Regions from separate parts of the Paenibacillus thiaminolyticus genome, predicted to be linked through region 1. Evidence: a T-box and tRNA genes for the amino acid it is inferred to sense, from the RefSeq annotation. Region 1 holds a T-box; the other holds one or more tRNA genes.

Region 1 (4,000 bases):
CTGTAACTTTACCCTTATTCTTAAGATGTTTTTGTATTTCAAATTCTCCTTGCTGTAAAGTTCTATAGAAAAGATTTTCTTCCTTATTTACTATTTCGATAACTTTCTTTTTATTACCGATCAAATCTTCATAAGCTGTTGCTTCATCTATATAAACTTCAGACAACTCACCCACAAAACTTCCTTGTATACCTATTTTTTTACCTGCACGAATCGCCCTTCTTAATAACCTTCTTGTTATATACCCTGCATCACTATTAGCTGGCTCCGCACCATCATTAATTAGAAAAGTAGCCGCTCTCACATGATCAAGTATGATTCTAAATGACTTTAAATCGTCAGTATATTGTTTACCACTTAACTCCATCAATTTTTTCTTGGGATTAAGGAAGAAAACCGTATTATAAATATCCTTGTCACCATTAAGGGCTGTTGCAACCCTTTCTAATCCGCCTCCATAATCAATATTGGGATTTTGCATTTTTACAAATCCTGTGTCTTCTTTTTTGTAACACATAAATACGTTGTTCCCAATTTCTAAAAACCTCTCGCTTACAGAAGCAGGATGATCCAGTGAATCACCGCCTGGTTCAAGATCATAGAACATTTCACTATCAGGCCCACCCGGTTCACCAACAGGCATATCCAATGGACTTCCGGCTCGACTCCACCAATTTTCTTTTTCATCGTATAGAAATATTTTTCCACCCCTGGATGCTCCATATTGATAGGGATCATCTTCAATGATAGGTTCTATACCAACTGATTTAAATTTTTCTGACCAGATTTGAATGGCTTCCGTATCTTTCTGTATATTCAAATCATCACTTCCTATAAAAGCACTGATATACAGCCTGCCAGGATCAATTCCTAATTCGATAATATGCCAATTCCAAATGGCATCGATTTGCTTTTTCTTATAGTTATTTTCATTTGCTTTAAACTCCCATCGACCTATCATTTCAAAAAATGTCAGATGCGACGTATCTCCTACTTCATCAATATCCACTGTCCTTAAACACTTCTGAATATTAGCAATCTCATTACCTATCGGATGCTTTTCCCCCAATAAATATGGAACCATAGGTTGCATTCCACTTCCTGTAAACAACGTTGAGGGATCATTTTCTGGTAACAAGCTAGAAGAGGGCACTTGGCTAGCCCCTATTCCTTTCATAAAATCAATATATGATTTTCTTAACTCATCTGGTGTCATTTTCACCATGCTCAATACCTCCATTTCAATTATTATTTATTCTCGGAAAATTATTTTGCAGATATTCAAACGAGAAGAAATAAAACAAAAAAGCCCTAAGCTGACATATTTCTTGTCAACTTAGGGCGAACTATTATGTCCGTGTTACCACCTAATTTCAGATTTCTCTGCACTCTATCAATACGGGATATCTCCGATATTGTTTCCTGAATAACGGTGGAACTCCGTTGAAGCCTACTAAGATTCCTCTGTTCGGTTCACAGCTCCGAGACTGCTTCACTATTAGATCAATGAAGATTCGCACCAACCATCTTCTCTCTGTGAGATCCCTAATACCTACTATTTCTCATCATAGCCTTTTCGTTTTAAGTTAAACCAATGTTATCACACTCAACTTGCTCCGTCAATTTAATTCCACTGTTTTTTATAAGGTATAAGTCTGTCGATTCTACCATCAGCTTTGGCAATTCGGTTGCTTCGCATCCTCTGACTTTAGCCAAATTATTTTGAAGGCTATTGCTTGTTAAAGAGATAGAGATAGGATTCATTCGTTGATAAACTTCTCAAATTGACTTTTCAGCCAATGCTGATTCTGATATGCAATATACTGTTCCATCAGAATCAGTAGATCAACCAATTCTGGCTTTGTTAACTGCATATAACGCTGTCTGACTCGATCTATGTCGCGATCCTGTTTTATGTGCTTGAAAGCATCCAGATCATTATCTAAGGGCTTAGATGACCTTTTACGCGGATTATAAACCTTGGTTGTTCTATACTGAAGAAAATGATTATGAAGTTCTTGGTTCTTACGAATTGTGTTTTGGTGGATACCTATTCCTTCTGGATCAATAACCTTTGATTTGTCCGAAACAGTTCGGTAAGGAGGTGATACGGATTTCCGGCGCATATGTCTCATCCCTTTGAGATTTCTCTATCAGTTGTATTTCCTTAAGTTCGTTTTTAGCTCTATTTTTTGCGATCTTCATTTTCTTTGCTTCAAGGAGTAGACCCAACTGCTCAAATCGTTTTTCACTCTCCTCCGCCCAATTATAAAAGGCGGCTATTTCGTCTTTAAATTCCGGACGCGGAACTTTTGCTCCACATCCGACACAAGCCATTTTAGTCGGGCATACAGAGTCAATAGTACATATACCTCCCACTACCTTTGACATGGTACCTTTTCGCGGTAATCTTCATAAATCTCTTTAAGCTCTTCCGGTCCCCTAAGAATCCCCTTTTGGATATCGAAATATGAAATCCAGTTTTCGTGAAGCGAGTTTATTGATTCGGAAACCTGTTGAGCTGTGGGTGCAGAATAGTATGAAGTCACCTCAATGTCCTTTTGATGGAGCAGCGTTTTCACAATGTCGACCGGTATTTTTTCCGTTTGAACCGCATGTGTCGCAAATGCATGTCTCAACAGATGAGCTTTCAAAACAACTTGATTGCCTTCTGCAGATTGAATCACAATACCATGCAAAAGAAAACGAAGGATCGCATTAAGTGTTATAACGTTAACGTGTCTCGACTGGTACTGAAAAATATATCTCTTCGGTGGCAATAGATGTTTTCTGCTATCAACATCATACTCGACCTCTGGTAATGAAATTCTATTGGAAGTGCCAATCGCTGCTCTCTAACGTTCATAATGGCCGTACGGTAAGCTTCACGCAGCCGGCACTTGATTCCATCTAAGATGCCCCTCTGCCCTTATTTCAGGTAATAACGGAGTTACAGCCGAAGTGTCTTCTTTTCGCTTGGTTTTTGCATTAGTAATGGCCTTTGTACGAACGCTAAAATCTCTATTGTCATAAGGAAAAATGATTGAACAAATCCCGAAATCGAGCATTCAGAGAACTCGTGATATTCATAATCGATTGTGGTGTTAAATTTCGGTCGGACAAACATATAAGCGCTAATGCAAAATGGTTTGCCCACGGATGACCTGCACATTGCCGAACAAAATATTTGATATTTTTCTCCTTAACTTTATCCCAGTAGTAATCTCCGTTTGGATCAGACAAAAGTAACAGTTCCTCCGATACTTTACCGCTAAGAAGGGCTCCCCAGGTTTTGTCTTGGATTTCCTCTTGTAATTGCACTGCTGTAGACACTACGGTTCCATCCCTTCAGATCACTGAGCGCTTCTTAGCTGATTTGAAGTACTCTTTCTCGCGTTGCATGTAGCTTTCCTGAAGCTTCTCATGCAAATCTCGGAATTTCTGTTCATCGTAATAATGCTCATACACGCTTAATAATGTCTCTGGGTCTCGCCATTTCATATATTCAATAAGCTGCTTCTTCTTGTCTTCGATTTGGGCAGTTGTTTCAGATTGCTCATAAATGCCGCGCAACATGGAGGTCACAAACCAGTGCCTTGCTTTATGTGGATTTAGTTTTATCCCGGCATTTAACGGTAAGTTCTAATATCTCAGATATTCTCGCCCCTGTATGCGATTACGGAACTCTCACTGATTCTGTTGACCTGATCGTGATAAAACTCTGTAAGAGGAATGAACGCTTCCTTCTTATCGTCAAAAACAATGAGACGGTATTTACTGTTCACTCCTTCAGGACAATATGCATGAAAAAACGAAGCCATTTCCTCCACAACCTCCACCTTCATTTACACAAAAAAAGGACATTTCCGTTTCAATGAAACGGATGTCCACATATGGTGTGTAACACTATATGAAAATACAGTATTTTAGATCGATGGACTGGCCGCGATTGTACAGGAACAATTTGAGCTCAATCCGTTTTCCTCGGCCCTGTTCGTGT
Region 2 (4,000 bases), 1.3 Mb from region 1:
GCGCGGCTTCACAGGCGGAACGAACATTGCGGGCGGCCCCATTACGGTCAATCTGATGATTCCCGTTGCCGGATAGGCCGGTGCCCAGCACGTTCCCTTCCGCATCGATCAGCAAGGCGTGCGTCTTGCTCCCTCCTGCGTCGACTCCTAAGTAGATGCCCATCGGTTTCTCTCCCATTCATCTGCAAATGCACCCCTCCGCACCTTCACGTGCGAATACATCATCTGTGCTATATCCCTACCTTACAATTTGTTTTATCCCATTAACTACTACTAACCTCGTGAAAACTAATATGATCTTACTGTTTTTTCTTCGTTCGCTGATTGCGGATCTCGCTGGGCGACACACCGAATAGCTGCCGGAACAGACGATTGAAATTCGATAAGTTGCGAAAGCCGCATTCTGATGCAATATCAATAATTTTCTCATCCGATGATTCCAATAAATGAACCGCTTGGGTCAGCCGTAGTTGGATAAGATAATCAAGCGGCGACGTGCCGACCGCCTGCTGGAACAAAGCGCTGAACCGGGACGGGCTCAAATGGGTCAGCTCGGCTAATTCCTTCAGCGTCCACGGGTAAGCCAGATTGAGCTCCATCGTTAAAATAAGCTCCTTCAGCGCATGGATTCCTCGGTGCTTCACCGGCGCCGCCTCCCCTTCCGCGAGAGCGCCGTGCCGGTTGACGAGGGCGAGAAAGCGGGTCAATTGCGCTCGGATGACGGATGCGTAAGATGGAGCCCTCACTTCCATCTCCTCCTTCATATTGAGGAGGATTGCGATCAATTCATCGTATGCCGGCATGTCCCGATTGACCAGGTTGGTGAACTGTATGCCCTGTTCCCGGAACGGGCGAAGCAAGTCATGGTCATAACGCATCTCCATGGCCAGCATCCCGGGATCGAACATATGAACGTCAATGACCAGATGATCCGTCTCAAAGGCGCGATGCAGGTCCTGTCCATTGATGAGGATAATATCTCCCGCCTGAAGCTGATACTTTATACCATTGATCACACAAAATCCTGTCCCGCCCCGGATATAATTAATCTCCAATTCGCGATGCCAATGGAGCCGTTGAAAGCTTGGACTCACGCCTTCCGTCGTCGATACGAGGTACGGCATGGGCGTAGGCCAGCACACCGGATCAGGCATGATGGCCTTCGGCTTTTCCTGGGGTTCCGTATATACATTCCGATCCATTCAAGCTTCACCTCTCAATGGAAACGTTCTCTTTCTATTACAACAAAAAAAAGGAAATTCCGCAAAGAAAAACATTTCGCGTCCTGTACACAAATAAATTGACAAAGACAATAAAAAGACATTAAGATGTAAAATGCAAAAAACTAAAGGGAGCAGGTGACCTACCCGTGAACTACCAACCGATTGTAAAGGAAAAGACGTTAATTGAGCGCAACGATGAAGACAACCTGTATCAAGTCAAAGTGAAATTGCAGGATGGCACTCAATGCCGCGTCATCTACAACAAAGGAGCAATTACCATCAGCCGCTTGCTCTCCATTCCTTGTCCCGTATGCAGAAAAGACTTCATTTGCTTATGTCTGAACCGCTTCGCGGAACAAATTGACAGCCAAGTCCATCTATCCGACATGCTCGCTGAGTAAATGAAATAAATCCTGTTGCAATTCGAGACATGTGGTGGTATAATGTAACAGGTAACGGGGCATTAGTTCAGGGGGAGAACGCTTCACTGGCAGTGAAGAGGTCAGCGGTTCGAATCCGCTATGCTCCACCATCATAGCTACACTCGAGAACATCTGGATGAAGATGTTCTTTTTGTTTTGTCTACACAAAAGAACCCGCAAGGGTTCTAAGATGCGGGTTCTTCATGAGTGCTCCCCTAATGAATTTTTGGACAGCAAGTGAGTCAGTTCCTTCATGAACATATTGATATCCTTGAATTGGCGGTAGACGGAAGCAAATCGCACATATGCCACCTCATCGACCGGATACAATTGCTCCATCACCCGCTCGCCGATAATGCGGCTCTCTACTTCGGCATGAGCGGTATTCCGGAGCTGCTTCTCCACTTCGGACGCTATCATCTCCAGCCGTTCTACCGAGACCGGCCTTTTCTCACAAGCCCGAATCAGGCCTCGCAGCATCTTGTCGCGGCTGAACTCCTCGCGGCTTCCATCCTTCTTAATGACAATAAGCGGCGTCTCCTCCACCATTTCGAAGGTCGTGAACCGGCGGCTGCACAGCTCACACTCCCTTCTCCTCCGGATGGATTTATTATCATTCGCAGGCCGGGAATCCAGCACTTTCGTTCCAAGATGGGCACAAAAAGGACATTTCAAATGGTGTTCCTCCTTTCTTCCCGATCTAACTCGGATGTTATAGAAAATACCAGTCGTTACCTGTAATGAACTTAGCGAGAATGCACACAATACAATTACCAACCGCAAGGAGGTGAATAGATATGAGCCAAAACAACCGTTCCAGCAACAACCTGGTTGTACCTCAAGCAACTGCAGCTCTCGAGCAAATGAAGTTCGAGATCGCTCAAGAATTGGGCATTGCCATTCCGCAAGACGGATACTATGGCAACATGGCAACCCGTGACACCGGCTCGATCGGGGGATACATCACGAAGCGCCTGGTACAAATCGCGGAGCAACAACTAGCAGGTCAATTCAAATAAGGCATTGCGAGCATCGGAGCAAGCCGGTAACCCGGCTTGTCCGATGCTTATTCATTTGATCCCATAGACATCCTTATACTTATCATAATAATGGATCACGCGCTGTACGTACAGCTTCGTTTCCCCATATGGAATCTGCTGCTTCACGGTCTCGAACCGTCCGTCCCACGTCTTGTTGCGGAGCCATTTGCTCACATTGCCCGGACCGGCGTTGTATGCAGCGATCGCCGCAATCCAGTTCCCATTGAACTGCTTATGCAGCGATTGCAAGTACCAGGTTCCGATATGAATGTTCGGATCAATCTCGTACTTCAATTCCTCCATCGTCCAATGCGAATCAAGCTTGAGCTGATCCATCGCCCATGAGGCCGTCTCCGGCATCAGCTGCATGACTCCAATGGCGCCCTTCCTGGACTCTTGTCCAGCCTGGTAATTCGTCTCTACCCGAATGATGGCCGCGACGAGCAGCGGATCAATCTGGTACTTACCCGCATGCTTCCGAATCTCATCCTCATATGGAATCGGATACATCCAGCGGCCCAGCCATTGCGATTGTACGAATATGATAAATAGAAACCCGAGAAAGAGGACGAGCAAAAAACGTTTTTTCCGCATCAGATTCATGATTCGGTTCATAGCAAGCCTTTCTGAAGCCAGAACTGTTCAACCTGCTGCCGAGTCTCTTCCATTCCCTTGCTGTTGTCGATGACGTAATCCGCCCGTTCCCGCTTCTTCTCAATATCCCACTGGGAGAGAAGCCGCTCGGACGCTTCCGCTTCAGTTAAGCCGTCCCGCCGCATCAAGCGCTCCAATTGGATCGCTCGCGGGACGTAGACGACCACGATCTCCTCGAACCGATCAGTCAAGCCGGACTCGTATAGCAGCGGCACATCCACCACGACTAGCGATTGCGGATGCTCCTCCTCAAGCCGGCGCATCTGCGTCATCATCTCCTGCCGGATGGCGGGGTGGGTAATCTCCTCAAGCGCCTTCCGCTTGGCGGCATCGGAAAATACAACGTTTCCAAGCCGCTTGCGATCAAGCGATCCGTCCGGCAACAGCATGTCCGCTCCGAACCGGTCAGCGATCTGATCTAACGCGGGACTGCCAGGAAGCACGATCTCCCTGGCAATCCGGTCAGCATCAACAAGCAGAGCGCCCCGTTCCACGAGCAGACGGGAGACGGTGCTTTTCCCCGACGCAATGCCGCCGGTTAATCCGATGTTCATGCCTTCACCTCATTTATTTGCCTGCTTACATTAAGATATCAATTTTAGCATCCCCATCAACATTAACAACAAACCTGGCAGGAATGATATTCTCTTAATCCAGCGCT

Evidence for each region. A T-box is a leader RNA that pairs with one kind of tRNA and senses whether it is charged. The one in region 1 lies ahead of FLT43_RS02350 (alanine--tRNA ligase), so its partner is inferred to be a tRNA-Ala.
Region 2: it encodes a tRNA-Ala, which carries the amino acid that the T-box ahead of FLT43_RS02350 (alanine--tRNA ligase) is inferred to sense. The anticodon was not compared.

Annotation. Positions count from the first base shown of each region.
Region 1 is NZ_CP041405.1:543,595-547,594, reverse strand. Features, by position in the region: gene FLT43_RS02350 (alanine--tRNA ligase) at 1-1,225, opposite strand, end outside; T-box leader at 1,335-1,578, opposite strand; gene FLT43_RS02345 (hypothetical protein) at 2,065-2,391, opposite strand; gene FLT43_RS29175 (hypothetical protein) at 2,471-2,722, shown strand; gene FLT43_RS02335 (hypothetical protein) at 3,028-3,333, opposite strand; gene FLT43_RS02330 (hypothetical protein) at 3,349-3,585, opposite strand; gene tnpB (IS66 family insertion sequence element accessory protein TnpB) at 3,931-4,000, shown strand, end outside.
Region 2 is NZ_CP041405.1:1,871,899-1,875,898, forward strand. Features, by position in the region: gene FLT43_RS08475 (N-acetylglucosamine kinase) at 1-163, opposite strand, end outside; gene FLT43_RS08480 (AraC family transcriptional regulator) at 300-1,202, opposite strand; gene FLT43_RS08485 (hypothetical protein) at 1,370-1,624, shown strand; tRNA gene FLT43_RS08490 (tRNA-Ala) at 1,681-1,755, shown strand; gene nrdR (transcriptional regulator NrdR) at 1,847-2,320, opposite strand; gene FLT43_RS08500 (alpha/beta-type small acid-soluble spore protein) at 2,443-2,664, shown strand; gene FLT43_RS08505 (lytic transglycosylase domain-containing protein) at 2,716-3,300, opposite strand; gene coaE (dephospho-CoA kinase) at 3,297-3,893, opposite strand; gene FLT43_RS08515 (MntP/YtaF family protein) at 3,924-4,000, opposite strand, start outside.